DNA from 4 places in the Geodermatophilus sp. SYSU D00879 genome. Region 2 is predicted to be linked to each of the others. Evidence: predicted binding sites of a transcription regulator. Region 2 holds the regulator's gene; each other region holds the start of a gene.
What was found. The regulator LexA, encoded in region 2, represses DNA repair genes until DNA is damaged. The targets are predictions, from matches to a motif close to TCGAACANNTGTTCGA.

Region 1 (3,445 bases), on a different contig from region 2:
GCCCGACGGCGTCGCGATCGACCTCACCGCGTGGACCGGCCGCCCCACGGCGGCCGGGCCGGCGACCCAGGCGATGCCCGTGCAGCGGGCCCAGGCGGTCCAGCGGCCCGCGCACGCGCTGGCGACCGAGGCGATGCCCGCCGTCGCCACCCCGCTGGCGGGCTGAGCCCACCTCCGACGGTCAGCGGCCGGTCGCCCCGAGGGCGGCCGGCCGCTGTCGTTCCGTGGTCCGCGCGGGCGCGGTCCCACGCCGTCAGAGGTCGGCGTCGTCCCGGCTCGCGGCGTCCTCGTCGGTGTCGGTGCCGAAGCCGGTCTCGTCCATGACCTCGCGGACCACGCCCGCGGCCAGCCCGCCGTTGTAGCCCTTGCGCGCGAGCATGCCGATCAGCCGGCGGGTGGCGGTGACGCGGTCGACCCGGCGCAGCGCCGGGAGCCGGCGTTCCACCAGGTGGCGGGCGGCGGCCCGCTCGTCCTCCTCGTCGACCTGGGCGAGGGCCTGCTCGGCGTCCTCCCCGTCGACGCCCTTGGCGCGCAGCTCCGCGCGCAGCGCCCGCCGGGCCAGTCCGCGGCCGGCCTGCCGGGAGGTGACCCAGGCGCGGGCGAAAGCGGCGTCGTCGATGAGCCCGACCTCGCCGAACCGGTCGAGGACCGCGGCGGCGGCCTCCTCGGGCACGCCGCGGCGCTCGAGCAGGTCGGCCAGCTGCTGGCGGGTCCTGGCCGCGCCGGTCAGCGCCCGCAGGCAGATGGCCCGGGCCACCGACTCCGGGTCCCCCGGGTCGTCGGCGTCGCGGTCGTAGGGGACGGGGGGCGTCCCCGCGTCGGCGGCGGCCGGGCCGTCCGGGTCAGGGGACGGCCCGGACCGCCGCCGCCCGCGGCCGCCGCGCCCCGGGGCGCCCGGCTGGCGGGTTCCCCGGCCGCGGCGGCCGGCGGGGCGATCGGCCTGCTCGGGCCCGGCTCCCTCGGGGACCGGGCCGGACCAGCCGGTCACGGGGTCGCTCAGAAGTCGACCGGGTCAGCGGCCGGCGCGTCGACCTGCGGGCCGATGCCCAGCTTCTCCTTGACCTTCTTCTCGATCTCGTCGGCGAGGTCGGGGTTGTCGCGGAGGAACGTGCGGACGTTCTCCTTGCCCTGGCCGAGCTGGTCGCCCTCGTACGTGTACCAGGCGCCGGACTTGCGGATGAAGCCCTGCTCGACGCCGGCGTCGATGAGGCCGCCCTCGCGGCTGAACCCGACACCCCACAGCAGGTCGAGCTCGGCCTGCTTGAACGGGGCGGCGACCTTGTTCTTGACGACCTTGACGCGGACCCGGCTGCCGACGGCCTCGGTGCCCTGCTTGAGGGTCTCGATCCGCCGGACGTCCAGGCGGACCGACGAGTAGAACTTCAGCGCGCGGCCACCGGTGGTCACCTCGGGCGAGCCGTAGACGATGCCGACCTTCTCGCGCAGCTGGTTGATGAAGATCGCGGTGGTGCCCGAGTTGTTCAGCGCACCGGTGATCTTCCGCAGCGCCTGGCTCATGAGGCGGGCCTGCAGACCGACGTGGCTGTCACCCATCTCGCCCTCGATCTCGGCGCGGGGCACGAGGGCCGCCACGGAGTCGATGACGATGATGTCGAGCGCGCCGGAGCGGATCAGCATGTCGGCGATCTCGAGGGCCTGCTCACCGGTGTCGGGCTGGCTGACCAGCAGCGCGTCGGTGTCGACGCCGATGGCCCGGGCGTACTCCGGGTCGAGCGCGTGCTCGGCGTCGATGAAGGCCGCGATGCCGCCGGCGGCCTGGGCGTTGGCCACCGCGTGCAGGGCGACCGTGGTCTTGCCGGAGGCCTCCGGGCCGTAGACCTCGATGACGCGGCCGCGGGGCAGGCCGCCGATGCCGAGCGCGATGTCGAGGGCGATCGAGCCGGTCGGGATGACCTTGATCGCCTGCGCGGCGCTGTCGCCCAGGCGCATGACCGAGCCCTTGCCGAACTGCTTGTCGATCTGGGCGAGGGCCATGTCGAGGGCCTTGTCGCGGTCGAGCGTTGCCATGGTGCTCACCTTCGGGAAGTCGCGTGTCGTGGAGTCGATGCGGTGTCGGAGGCGACGCTAGGTCGGGGGTCTGACGATTCCGGGGACCGACCGGACCTGTGGAGGGACGACCTCCCTGTGGACGCGCCCGTCACTGTAGGGCGAACACGTGTTCGAGTCGAGCGACACGCGGTCGAGGCCGTGTCACACCAGGCCGTGCGTGTGCGCGAAGACCGCCGCCTGCGTGCGGTCCCGCAGGCCGAGCTTGCCCAGGATGCGCGCCACGTGGGTCTTCACCGTCAGCTCCGACAGGACCAGCACGGCGGCGATCTCGGCGTTGGACTCCCCGCGGGCGACCGCACGCAGCACCTCGAGCTCGCGCTCGGTGAGCGAGGCGACGCGGGGGTCGGCCGGCGTGTCCGCGGGCAGCCGGTGGGCCAGCGTCTCCAGCAGCCGGCGGGTGACCCGCGGGGAGACGACGGCGTCGCCGCGGGCCACCGCCCGCACCGCCCGCAGCAGCTCCGCCGGCTCGGCGTTCTTCACGAGGAACCCGCTCGCCCCCGCGCGCAGCGCCGCGAACGCGTACTCGTCCAGGTCGAAGGTGGTGAGCACCAGCACGCGGCTGGGCAGCCCCTCGCCGACGATGCACCGGGTCGCCTCCACGCCGTCCGTGCCGGGCATGCGGACGTCCATCACGACGACGTCCGGCCGGAGCTCGCGCGTCAGCGCGACGGCCCGGGCGCCGTCCCCCGCCTCGCCGACGAGGACCAGGTCGTCCTGGGCCTGCAGCACCATCGAGAAGCCGAGCCGGACCAGGGGCTCGTCGTCGACGAGCAGCACGCGGGTGCTCACGCCACCGCACCGGTCCCCTCGGCGCCGACCGCGGCCAGCGGGAGGACCGCGGCGACCCGCCAGCCGCCTCCCGGGCGCGGCCCGGCCACGACCGCCCCGTCCCACGCCGCGACGCGTTCCCGCATGCCGACCAGGCCGTGCCCCGGCCGCCCGGGCGGTGCGGCCGGGTCGCCGTCGTCGGTCACCTCGACGGCGAGCTCGCCGTCGCGCCAGTCCAGGCGCACGGCGGCCGACCGGGCCCCCCGCGCGTGCCGCAGCGTGTTCGTCAGCGCCTCCTGCACGAGGCGGTGGACGGCGAGCTGGGCGCCGGCGACGAGCGGCGCGGGCCGGCCGGTCACCGTCAGCGACGTCGGCAGCCCGGCCGCCCGGACCTGCTCGACGACCGCGGCCAGGTCGTCGAGGCCCGGCGCCGGCGTCCGCTCCGGCCCGCCGTCGTCGGTGCGCAGCACGCCGACGAGGCGGTGCATCTCCGCGAGGGCCTCCCGTCCGGTCGTGGCGATCTGCCGTACCGCCCGGGCGGCCTGCTCGGTGGCCGGCGCGTACCCGGCGCCGTCGGCCAGTGCGGTCATCACCGAGAGGTTGTGCG
Region 2 (3,445 bases):
CTGCTCGGCGGTGACGTCCCCGCCGTGCCGGCGGGTGCCCCGCCAGGCGGCGTGGGCACCCGGGACGCCCGCGTGCCGGTCCACTGCCGGCAACCCGACGGTCCCCGCCGGGTCGGCGACCCCGTTCCCGGGGCCGGAGGCCAGCGTCAGGTGCCGCTCGGGCAGCCGCACGAGGGTGAGGTCCACCCAGCTGTCCGCTCCCGCGGCGTCGCGCAGCCGGACGCGGGCCTCACAGCCGCCGGTCGCGTCGTGGCGCCAGCCGAGCATGGCGCCCGGCATCCAGGCGCCGTCCACGAGGACCTCGACGTCCTGCGGGGACCGGAAGGTCACCGCTGCGGTGCTGTTCACGGCTGCTGACACGCTCCTGACCGTAAGTGTTCTGACGACTCCGGACCGTAAACGACGGCGCCTGCATGGTTGACGAACTCACCGGCGCGGTCTCGTCACATCTCCGCGGTGACGACGCCGGGCGGGACGCCTAGGGCACGCGGAGCACCTGGCCGGGGACGACGACCGCCCCCTCCAGGTCGTTGAGCGCCTCGATCGCGTCGACCACCGCGCGCACGTCCTGGTCGGCGCCGGCCACCTCCGCGGCGATCGACCACACCGTGTCCCCGCTCTCGACCACGACGCTGCTCTCGCCGGCCAGGCGCAGGCCGTCCTGGGGGGCGAGGAACTCCCGGCCGAGGGCGGCGCCGCCGACGCCGGTGGCGAGGACCAGCACGGCGACCAGGCGGCGCCCACGGCGGGTCAGCCGCACCGGCGCCGGGGCCGGCGCGCACCGCGCGCGGACGGCGGCCCGGGCGGGCTCCGAGCGCACCGGCCGACCGCTCGGGCGGGCCGGGTCGCGGCGGGTGCGCGGCCCCTCGGCGGCGGGCCCGGCGGCGCGCGTGGGCGCCGCGGCGGGGAGGTCGGGCACCGGCCGCAGGTGCCCCGTGACCCGGGGACCCGAGCCCGGCAGGGCGGCGCGCGGCGCCGGCCGGTCGGTGCGAGCCGGTGACGCGGAGCGGGCCGCACCGGCGGCCGCCGTCGCGCCCTCCCCGCGGAGCGGCGGCCGCCACGGGACCCGGACCGCCGCGTCGAACTCGAGCACTGCCTGCCGCACGCTGCCCATGACCGCTCCTCCTGATCGGGTCGACCGCATCGAACGCGTGTTCGATCGAACGTCTGATCGGATGTCTACCGCACGGGTCCGACGAGTGCGAGAGCGGCGCGGCGTGTCCTTCGAACACACGTTTGAACCTGCGGCGCCGGCGCGCTACGGTCCGTGCGGGCGCACCGCCCGCCGACCGGCCTGGGGCCGGGAGGGCGACGGACGGGCCGCGGGACGCGGCCGGCGAGGAGGAGACGTGGCGGGCACGAGCGGGACCGGCCAGGGCACCCGGGGCGGCGGCACGACGACCCGCCGTCCGGCCGCGGAGCGCGGCGCCGGCGCGGAGGGCGCGGGCGCCGTGCGCACCTTCCCCGACCGCGGCGAGGCCGGCGACGGCCTGACCCAGCGGCAGCGCCGGGTCCTCGAGGTCATCCGCGACTCGATCGAGCGGCGCGGCTACCCGCCCTCGGTGCGCGAGATCGGCGAGGCGGTCGGCCTGTCGTCGGCGTCGTCGGTCGCCCACCAGCTGTCGGTGCTGCAGAAGAAGGGCTGGCTGCGGCGCGACCCCAACCGGCCCCGCGCGCTCGACGTGCGGCTGCCCGGTGAGACCGCGGGCGACGCCGCCCCGGCCGCGCCCGCCGCGGCCGCCGACGGCTCGACCGCGCCCACCTACGTGCCGCTGGTCGGGCGGATCGCGGCCGGTGGCCCGGTGCTCGCCGAACAGGCCGTCGAGGACGTCTTCCCGCTCCCCCGCGAGCTCGTCGGCGAGGGCACGCTGTTCATGCTGCGCGTCGCCGGTGACTCGATGGTCGACGCGGCGATCTGCGACGGCGACTGGGTCGTCGTCCGCCAGCAGCCCACCGCCGAGAACGGCGAGATCGTCGCCGCGATGCTCGACGGCGAGGCCACGGTCAAGACCTACAAGCGCCGGGACGGGCACGTCTGGCTGCTGCCGCACAACCCGGCCTACGAGCCGATCCCCGGCGACGAGGCCACCATCCTTGGCCGCGTCGTCACGGTCCTGCGGCGGGTCTGAGCCGCAGGTCCCCCGCCGGCGCCGGAGCTCAGGCGCCGGCGGGCGGACCGCCGGACCGGCGGCGGCGCAGCCGTCCGCCGAGCCACACCAGCGCGGTCGCGACGACGGCCGCGGCCACCCCCGCGGTCACCGGCGACAGGCCCGCGGAGTCCCCGCCGAGCAGCGCCGACGGTGACGGGTCGACCGGGTCGGACCCCGCCGGCGCGGGCGGCGCGGACCCCACCGGGACCGGCACCGTGGTGACGTCCCCGGGCACGCCCTCGCCGGCCACCAGCAGCGCGCTCCCGTCCGCGGTGAACGACACCGCCTCCCCCTGAGGCGCCTCGGGCAGCGCGATCCGCACCGGCTCCCCGGCCAGCGCTCCCGGGACGTCGGCGCCGGTCAGCGGCCAGACGTAGGCGTCGGTGTAGGTGCGCAGCGCGATCCGGCTGCCGTCGCGGGCCACCGCCCCGCCGGTGACCATCAGCTGCCCCGCCCGGCCCACGGGACCGCCGGGCGTGCCGGTGAGCGTGAACGCCACCGTGCCGACGTCGGCCAGCGCGACCGTGCCGCCGTCGACCAGCGGCGCGGCCGGCCGGTAGACGTGGCTGGCCCCGAGCACCTCCTTGGTCACCACGTACGGCGTGCCGTCGGGGGCGAGCAGCAGCGCCTCGGCGTCGCGCGGGCCGTCGGGATAGGTCAGCCGGTACAGCGCCGTCCCGCCGTCGGGCCGCAGCGCGACGAGCGCGACCGTCGTCCGGACCGTGGTGTTGTCGCCGGTGTCGGCCAGCCACACCGTGCCGTCCGGGCCGACGCCGAGGTCCTCGGGGTCGTAGGGGTCCACCGGCGCGGTGGTCACGTCGACCACCTGGCAGGCGCCGTCGAGCACGTACACGGCGACCTGGTCGCCGCCGTCGACCATGGCGAGCACGCGGTCGCCGACGTCGACGAGGCCGGAGAGCTCGGCCAGCCGGGGATCGGTCACCTGGCAGCGGACCGAGGGGGCGGCCGGCTCCTCGGCGGCGGCCGGGGCCACCGGGAGGCCGAGCAGGACCGTCGTCAGCAGGACGGCCGGGACCCGCCGGGCGGCGCTACGCGGACGGGCGGCCGGCTCGGGCACTCGCCCAGCGTGACAGCACCAGCGCGTCGAGTGCGTGAACCACGCCCAGCAGCAGGAGGCCGACGGCCGCGCCCACCACCGCGTCGGTGACCCAGTGGAAGTCCAGCGAGACCATCGCGATCCCCGTGGCCACCGGCCCGACGACGGCCAGCCACCACAGCGTGCGCTGCACCCGGGGACCGAGCCCGTACTCGACCGCCTGCCAGCGCGCCACGCC
Region 3 (3,445 bases), on a different contig from region 2:
CCGCCGGGACCGCTGACCACGCCGTCGGTGACGGTGAGCGAGCCCGGGGTGGTGCCCCAGCGGAGGGCCGCGGCGGCCAGCAGCCGGGCGCGGGCCACGGCGGCCGCCCGCCGGACCGGGCCGTAGACGCTGCGCATGGTGTTGGAGCCGCCGGTGAGCTGGTTGAAGACCAGCTCGGGGCGGGCGTCGGCGAGGGTGACGTCGACGTGGCCCAGCGGCACGTCGAGCTCGTCGGCCAGCAGCATGGCGACGGCGGTGGTGATGCCCTGGCCGACCTCGGCGCGGGGGAGGGCCAGCCCGACCCGGCCCCGCTCGTCGACGGTGACGACGATGAGGTCCTCGGTGGGCTTCCCGGCGAGGATCAGCACGTCGCCGAGGTCGAGGAGCTCGGCCGGCGCGGGCACCGAGGGGAGCGCCTGGGCGGTCGCCGGGCCGGCCACGTCGGCGACGACCTGCGCCGCGACGGCGAGCGTCGGGGCCGCGACGAGGTAGGTGAGGAAGCGGCGGCGGCTGTGCGTGGCCGCGGGCTCGTCGGTGCGGGGGTGCTCGGGCAGGGTCGTCACGCGTTGGCCTCTCGACGGTGAGCGGTCGGTCGAGGACACGGCCGGGCTCGGCGGTGCTCGGCCCGGACCAACGAGCGGGCGCCACCCGGGTCACGACGTTGCAGTGCGACGGTGTGTCGTTGCAACGTCGCGCTCGGTGATCCACGTGGAACACCGCGGACGCACGGAGGGCCCGGGACCACGACGGTCCCGGGCCCTCCTGCGCGTGGGCGCGACCTCTCGGTCGGCGCCGTCTCGGTCGGCCCTGTCAGTTGGCCATGTCGACGAAGCGGCTGTAGTGGCCCTGGAAGGCGACGGTGACGTTGGCCGTCGGGCCGTTGCGGTGCTTGACCAGCATGATGTCGGCCTCGCCGGCCCGCGGGCTCTCCTTCTCGTACATGTCCTCGCGGTGGATCATCATGACCATGTCGGCGTCCTGCTCGATCGAGCCGGACTCACGGAGGTCCGACAGCATCGGCTTCTTGTCCTGACGCTGCTCCGAGCCGCGGTTGAGCTGCGACATCGCGATCACCGGGACCTCGAGCTCCTTGGCCAGCAGCTTCAGCGCCCGGGAGAACTCCGAGACCTCCTGCTGGCGGCTCTCGACGCGCTTGCCCGACGTCATGAGCTGGAGGTAGTCGATGACCACGAGCTTGAGGTCGTTGCGCTGCTTGAGCCGCCGCGCCTTGGCCCGGATCTCCATCATCGTCATGTTCGGCGAGTCGTCGATGTAGAGCGGGGCGTCGGCCACCTCGCCCATCCGGCGGGCCAGCTTCGACCAGTCCTCGTCGGACAGCGTGCCGGCGCGCATGTGGTGCAGCGGCACCTTCGCCTCGGCCGACAGCAGACGCATGGTGATCTCGTGCTTGCTCATCTCGAGCGAGAAGATGACGGCCGGCATGTGGTGCTTGACCGTGGCCGACCGCGCGATGTCCAGCCCCAGGGTCGACTTGCCCACACCGGGGCGGGCGGCGATGACGACCATCTGCCCCGCCTGCAGGCCGTTGGTCAGCTCGTCGAGGTCGCGGATGCCGGTGGGCACGCCGCGGGCGGTGCCGCCGCGGGAGGCGATGGCGTCGAGCTCGTCCATCGTGGGCTGCAGGACGTCCTCGAGGCGCGAGTAGTCCTCGCTCATCCGCTTCTCGGTGACCTCGTAGATCTCCTGCTGCGCGCGATCGACGATGTCGTCGACGTCGCCGCGCCCGCCGGCCGCGCCGTAGCCCAGCTGCACCACGCGGGTGCCCGCCTCGACCAGGCGGCGCAGGGTGGCCTGCTCGGCCACGATCTGGGCGTAGTAGCCCGCGTTGGCCGCCGTCGGCGTCGAGGCGATGAGGGTGTGCAGGTAGACCGCGCCGCCCATCTTCGACAGCTGGTCGGTGCGGTTGAGCTCCGCGGCGACGGTGATCGCGTCGGCCGGCTCACCCCGGCCGTACAGGTCGAGGATGCAGTCGTAGATCAACTGGTGCGCCGGCCGGTAGAAGTCGTTGCCGGTCAGCTGCTCCACGACGTCGGCGATGGCGTCCTTGCTCATCAGCATGCCGCCCAGCACCGACTGCTCGGCCGCGACGTCCTGCGGCGGCTGCCGGTCGTACTCCGGCGCCGTCGCCTGCGGCCGGCTGAAGTCGTCGGCCACCGCCACCTGGGTACCTCCCTCTCCTCGGGGCACGCGCGCGCGTACAGACCCCGGCCGCCCGGCCGGGGCCCGGTGGGGGAAGCACCAGGACGCCTCGCGTGCCGCTCGAACACGCGTTCGAGGACATCACTACCCGGAGCCACCGACAGTTCGCGGAGGTCCGGCGCAGGAGACGACGTTAGGAAGCGGGGACGGACCCGTCCAACACCCGTGTGGGCCGCGTTCTGCACAACTTGTGGACAAGTCGGTGGACAGCCGGAGTCGACATGTGGAGACGGGGAGGACACCGACCCGTCGTGCCGCGGTCCCGCGGGCGTCACCTGCGTCCCGGCCACCCACCGGCTGTGGACACGAGAAAGTCGGCGCGCCGGGGGCGCCGGGCGTGTCGTGTCGTCCCGCCCGGCGCAGCCGTCACAGGCGCCCACCGGCCCCGGGAGCCCGGCCGTCCCGGGCCGGCCAGCCGGGATGGGCCCGCGGCGTCCCCCTGCCGCCGTCCGGGGCCCAGGGGCCCGGGAAACGACCCCCGAGACGCCGCGAGGGGCGCCGGACGGGTGTCCGACGCCCCTCGCGGGCGGTGCTGCGGCGTTCTCAGCCGGCGACGACCTCGATGGGGAGGGTCGTCGTGACCTCCGGGTGCACCCGCACGGTGACGGTGTGCTTGCCGGTGGTCTTGATGCTGCTCGGCAGCTCGATGCGGCGGCGGTCCAGCTCCGGGCCACCGGCGGCCGTGACGGCCGCGGCGACGTCGGCGGTGGTGACGCGGCCGAACAGGCGGCCACCGTCGCCGGCGCGGGCGGGCACCCGGACGGTCAGGCCGGAGAGGCGGCCGGCCACGGCCTGGGCCTCCTCGAGCGACCGCACCTCGCGGGCGGCACGCGCCCGGCGCAGCGACTCGACCTGCTTCTCGGCACCGCGGGTGGCGACGATGGCCAGGCCGCGGGGCAGGAGGTAGTTGCGGCCGTAGCCGCCCTTGACCTCGACGGTGTCACCGGAGGACCCGAGACCGGTGACCTCCTGCGTCAGGATCAGCTTCATCGTGCTCATGGTCAGCGCGCCGTCGAGGTGTAGGGCAGCAGGGCCATCTCACGGCTGTTCTTGACGGCCGTGGCGACGTCCCGCTGGTGCTGGCTGCAGTTGCCGCTCACGCGGCGGGCACGGATCTTGCCGCGGTCGGAGATGAACTTCCGCAGCAGCGTCGTGTCCTTGTAGTCGATGTAGGTCGCCTTGTCCTTGCAGAACTGGCAGACCTTCTTCTTGGGCTTGCGCACGG
Region 4 (3,445 bases), on a different contig from region 2:
CACCTGCGCCGGGCTGGTGCTGCTGGCCGACCGGCTCCTCGACGCCCCGCCCGGCCAGCAGACGATCGGCGGCCTCGACGTCACCGTGCGGCGCAACGCCTTCGGCCGGCAGGCCGACTCCTTCGAGTCGCGCGTCGCGGTGCAGGGCGTGCCCGGCGGCCCGCTGTCGGCCGTGTTCATCCGCGCGCCGTGGGTCGAGGAGGCCGGGCCGGGGGTGCAGGTCCTCGGGCGGGTCGAGGGCGGAGCGGCCGACGGTAGGATCGTCGCGGTGCGCCAGGGCGACGTCGTGGCCACCAGCTTCCACCCCGAGCTGACCGGGGACACCCGGGTCCACGCGTTCTTCGTGGAGATCGTGCGGCGCGCGGTCGGCGGGGCGGTCGCAGTCCCCAGCGGCGCCGGTGCCGGCGCCCCCGACCTCGGAGGAGCACAGTGAGCGGCCATTCCAAGTGGGCGACCACGAAGCACAAGAAGGCCGCCATCGACGCCAAGCGCGGCAAGCTGTTCGCCAAGCTGATCAAGAACATCGAGGTCGCGGCGCGCACCGGCGGCGGTGACCCCGCGGGCAACCCGACGCTCTACGACGCCATCCAGAAGGCGAAGAAGTCCTCGGTCCCCAACGACAACATCGACCGCGCGGTCAAGCGCGGTTCGGGCGCCGAGGCCGGCGGCGTCGAGTACCAGTCGATCACCTACGAGGGCTACGGCTCCGGCGGCGTCGCGGTGCTCATCGAGTGCCTCACCGACAACCGCAACCGGTCCGCCTCCGAGGTGCGCACCGCGATGACCCGCAACGGCGGCTCGATGGCCGACCCCGGCTCGGTGTCCTACCTGTTCACCCGCAAGGGCGTCGTCGTCGTCCCCAAGGCCGACGGCGTCGACGAGGACACCGTCCTCGTGGCGGTCCTCGACGCCGGTGCCGAGGAGGTCCGCGACCTCGGCGACACCTTCGAGGTCGTCTCCGAGCCCGGTGACCTGGTCGCCGTCCGCACCGCGCTGCAGGACGCCGGCATCGACTACGACTCCGCCGAGGCCGGGTTCGTGCCCAGCGTCACCGTCGAGCTCGACGAGGAGGGCGCCGGCAAGGTGTTCCGCCTCATCGACGCGCTCGAGGACCTCGACGACGTCCAGAACGTCTACGCCAACTACGACGTCTCCGACGAGGTGCTCGAGAAGGTCGGCTGAGGGAGCTCCTCCTCTCCCTCCCCGCCGCGCACGGCCGGGGCCGAGCACCGCTCCCCGGACCGTCCTGCGTGTTGCGCGACGGCGCCGTCGTCGGGGACGGTTACGGTTGCGGTCGAACACGCGTTCGGTGAGAGGGGGAGCGGGCATGCGGGTGCTCGGCATCGACCCGGGGCTGACCCGGTGCGGCTGGGGTGTGGTCGACGGCCGTCCCGGCGCGCGCCCGGCCGCCGTGGGCGTCGGGGTAATCCGCAGCTCCGCGGACCTGGACCTGGAGCTGCGGCTGCTGGAGCTGCACACCCAGGTCACCGCGCTGCTGCGCGAGCACCGGCCCGACGTCGTGGCCATCGAGCGGGTGTTCACCCAGAACAACAAGGGCACCGCCACCGGCACCGCGCAGGCGGCCGGCGTCGCGGCGCTGGCCGCGGCGCAGGCCGACCGGCCGGTCGCCTGGCACACGCCCAGCGAGGTCAAGGCGGCCATCTCCGGCAACGGCCGCGCGGACAAGGAGCAGGTCACCCTGATGGTCACCCGGGTGCTGGGGCTGGCGTCGGCCCCCAAGCCGGCCGACGCCGCCGACGCCCTGGCACTGGCGGTCTGCCACGTGTGGCGCGGCCCGGCCCAGGACCGGCTGCGGGTCGCGGCGATCGCCGGCGGCATCGGCGCGCCGGTGGTGCAGCGGACGCTGCCCCGCTGGCAGGGGGTGTCCCGGTGATCGCCTCGGTGAGCGGCCGGGTCGCCGCGGTCGGCCCCGAGGGCGCGGTCGTCGAGGTCGGCGGCATCGGCCTGGCCGTGCAGTGCACGCCCGGCACCATCGCCCGCCTCACCGTCGGGGAGGACGCCCGCCTGGCCACCAGCCTGGTCGTGCGCGAGGACTCCCTCACCCTCTACGGCTTCGCCGACGACGACGAGCGGCAGCTGTTCGAGCTGCTGCAGACCGCCAACGGCGTCGGCCCGCGGCTGGCGCAGGCGGTGCTGGCCATCCACCCGCCGCGCGAGGTCCGCCGCGCGGTGTCCATGGCCGACGTCAAGGCGCTCACCCAGGTGCCCGGCATCGGCAAGAAGGGGGCCGAGCGGCTGATCCTCGAGCTGCGCGACCGGCTGGGCTCGACCACCACCGACACGCAGCTCGACGGACCCGCCCCGGCCGGCCTCGCGCCGGTCACCCCGGTGGCGCCCTGGCGCGACCAGCTGTCCTCGGCGCTGGTCGGGCTCGGCTGGTCCACCAAGGAGGCCGACACCGCCCTCACCGCCCTCGCGCCGGTCGCCGAGGAGCAGCTCACCAGCACCGGCCGGGTCGACGTCGCGCTGCTGCTGCGCCAGGCGCTGCAGCTGCTGGGCCGGGCGTGAGCGAGCGTGCGAGCGAACCGATGAGCAGAGCAGCGCCGCGCACGCGGCCGACGAGCGCCAGCGAGGAGGACGCGTGAGCGCCCCGTTCGACCGGTCGCTGACCGGCGAGGTGGAGTCCGGCATCAGCCGCGACTTCGCCGTCTCCCCGCAGGCCGGGGACGAGGAGCGGGTGGTCGAGTCCGCGCTGCGGCCGCACTCGCTGCACGACTTCATCGGCCAGCCCAAGGTCGCCCGCCAGCTCGCGCTGGTCCTCGAGGGCGCCAAGCGCCGGGGCCGGCCGCCGGACCACGTGCTGCTGTCCGGTCCGCCCGGGCTCGGCAAGACCAGCCTCGCGCTGATCATCGGCTCGGAGCTCGGCACCTCGGTGAAGATCACCAGCGGCCCGGCGATCGAGCGCTCCGGCGACCTCGCCGCGATGCTGTCCAACCTCGGCCCCGGCGACGTGCTGTTCATCGACGAGATCCACCGCATCGCGCGGCCCGCCGAGGAACTGCTGTACATGGCGATGGAGGACTTCCGGGTCGACGTCGTCGTCGGCAAGGGGCCCGGCGCCACCGCGATCCCGCTGGAGATCAACCCGTTCACCCTGGTCGGCGCCACCACCCGCGCGGGGCTGCTGACCGGGCCGCTGCGCGACCGGTTCGGCTTCGTCGGGCAGATGGAGTTCTACGAGCCGGCCGAGCTGCAGCAGGTGCTCGCCCGCAGCGCCGCGCTGCTCGGCGTCGAGCTCACCGACGACGGCTCGGCCGAGATCGCCGGCCGCTCCCGCGGGACGCCGCGCATCGCCAACCGGCTGCTGCGCCGGGTGCGCGACTACGCCGAGGTCGAGGCCGACGGCCGGGTCACCCGCGCGGTCGCGCAGGCCGCGCTGGCGCTCTACGACGTCGACGACCTGGGCCTGGACCGGCTGGACCGG

Region 1: the regulator LexA is predicted to act here: its motif matches at 2,169-2,184, upstream of recA (recombinase RecA).
Region 3: the regulator LexA is predicted to act here: its motif matches at 2,281-2,296, upstream of dnaB (replicative DNA helicase).
Region 4: the regulator LexA is predicted to act here: its motif matches at 1,295-1,310, upstream of ruvC (crossover junction endodeoxyribonuclease RuvC).

Annotation. Positions count from the first base shown of each region.
Region 1 is NZ_JBJGZF010000033.1:13,891-17,335, reverse strand. Features, by position in the region: gene ACI79B_RS22770 (hypothetical protein) at 1-166, shown strand, start outside; gene ACI79B_RS22765 (regulatory protein RecX) at 254-757, opposite strand; gene recA (recombinase RecA) at 997-2,028, opposite strand; gene ACI79B_RS22755 (response regulator) at 2,212-2,859, opposite strand; gene ACI79B_RS22750 (sensor histidine kinase) at 2,856-3,445, opposite strand, start outside.
Region 2 is NZ_JBJGZF010000010.1:6,379-9,823, reverse strand. Features, by position in the region: gene ACI79B_RS13980 (hypothetical protein) at 1-360, opposite strand, end outside; gene ACI79B_RS13975 (LysM peptidoglycan-binding domain-containing protein) at 479-1,114, opposite strand; gene lexA (transcriptional repressor LexA) at 1,350-2,129, shown strand; gene ACI79B_RS13965 (hypothetical protein) at 2,158-3,228, opposite strand; gene ACI79B_RS13960 (phosphatase PAP2 family protein) at 3,200-3,445, opposite strand, start outside.
Region 3 is NZ_JBJGZF010000012.1:132,638-136,082, reverse strand. Features, by position in the region: gene ACI79B_RS16260 (molybdopterin cofactor-binding domain-containing protein) at 1-563, opposite strand, end outside; gene dnaB (replicative DNA helicase) at 811-2,175, opposite strand; gene rplI (50S ribosomal protein L9) at 2,764-3,210, opposite strand; gene rpsR (30S ribosomal protein S18) at 3,222-3,445, opposite strand, start outside.
Region 4 is NZ_JBJGZF010000003.1:208,142-211,586, forward strand. Features, by position in the region: gene pdxT (pyridoxal 5'-phosphate synthase glutaminase subunit PdxT) at 1-433, shown strand, start outside; gene ACI79B_RS06640 (YebC/PmpR family DNA-binding transcriptional regulator) at 430-1,182, shown strand; gene ruvC (crossover junction endodeoxyribonuclease RuvC) at 1,328-1,894, shown strand; gene ruvA (Holliday junction branch migration protein RuvA) at 1,891-2,529, shown strand; gene ruvB (Holliday junction branch migration DNA helicase RuvB) at 2,603-3,445, shown strand, end outside.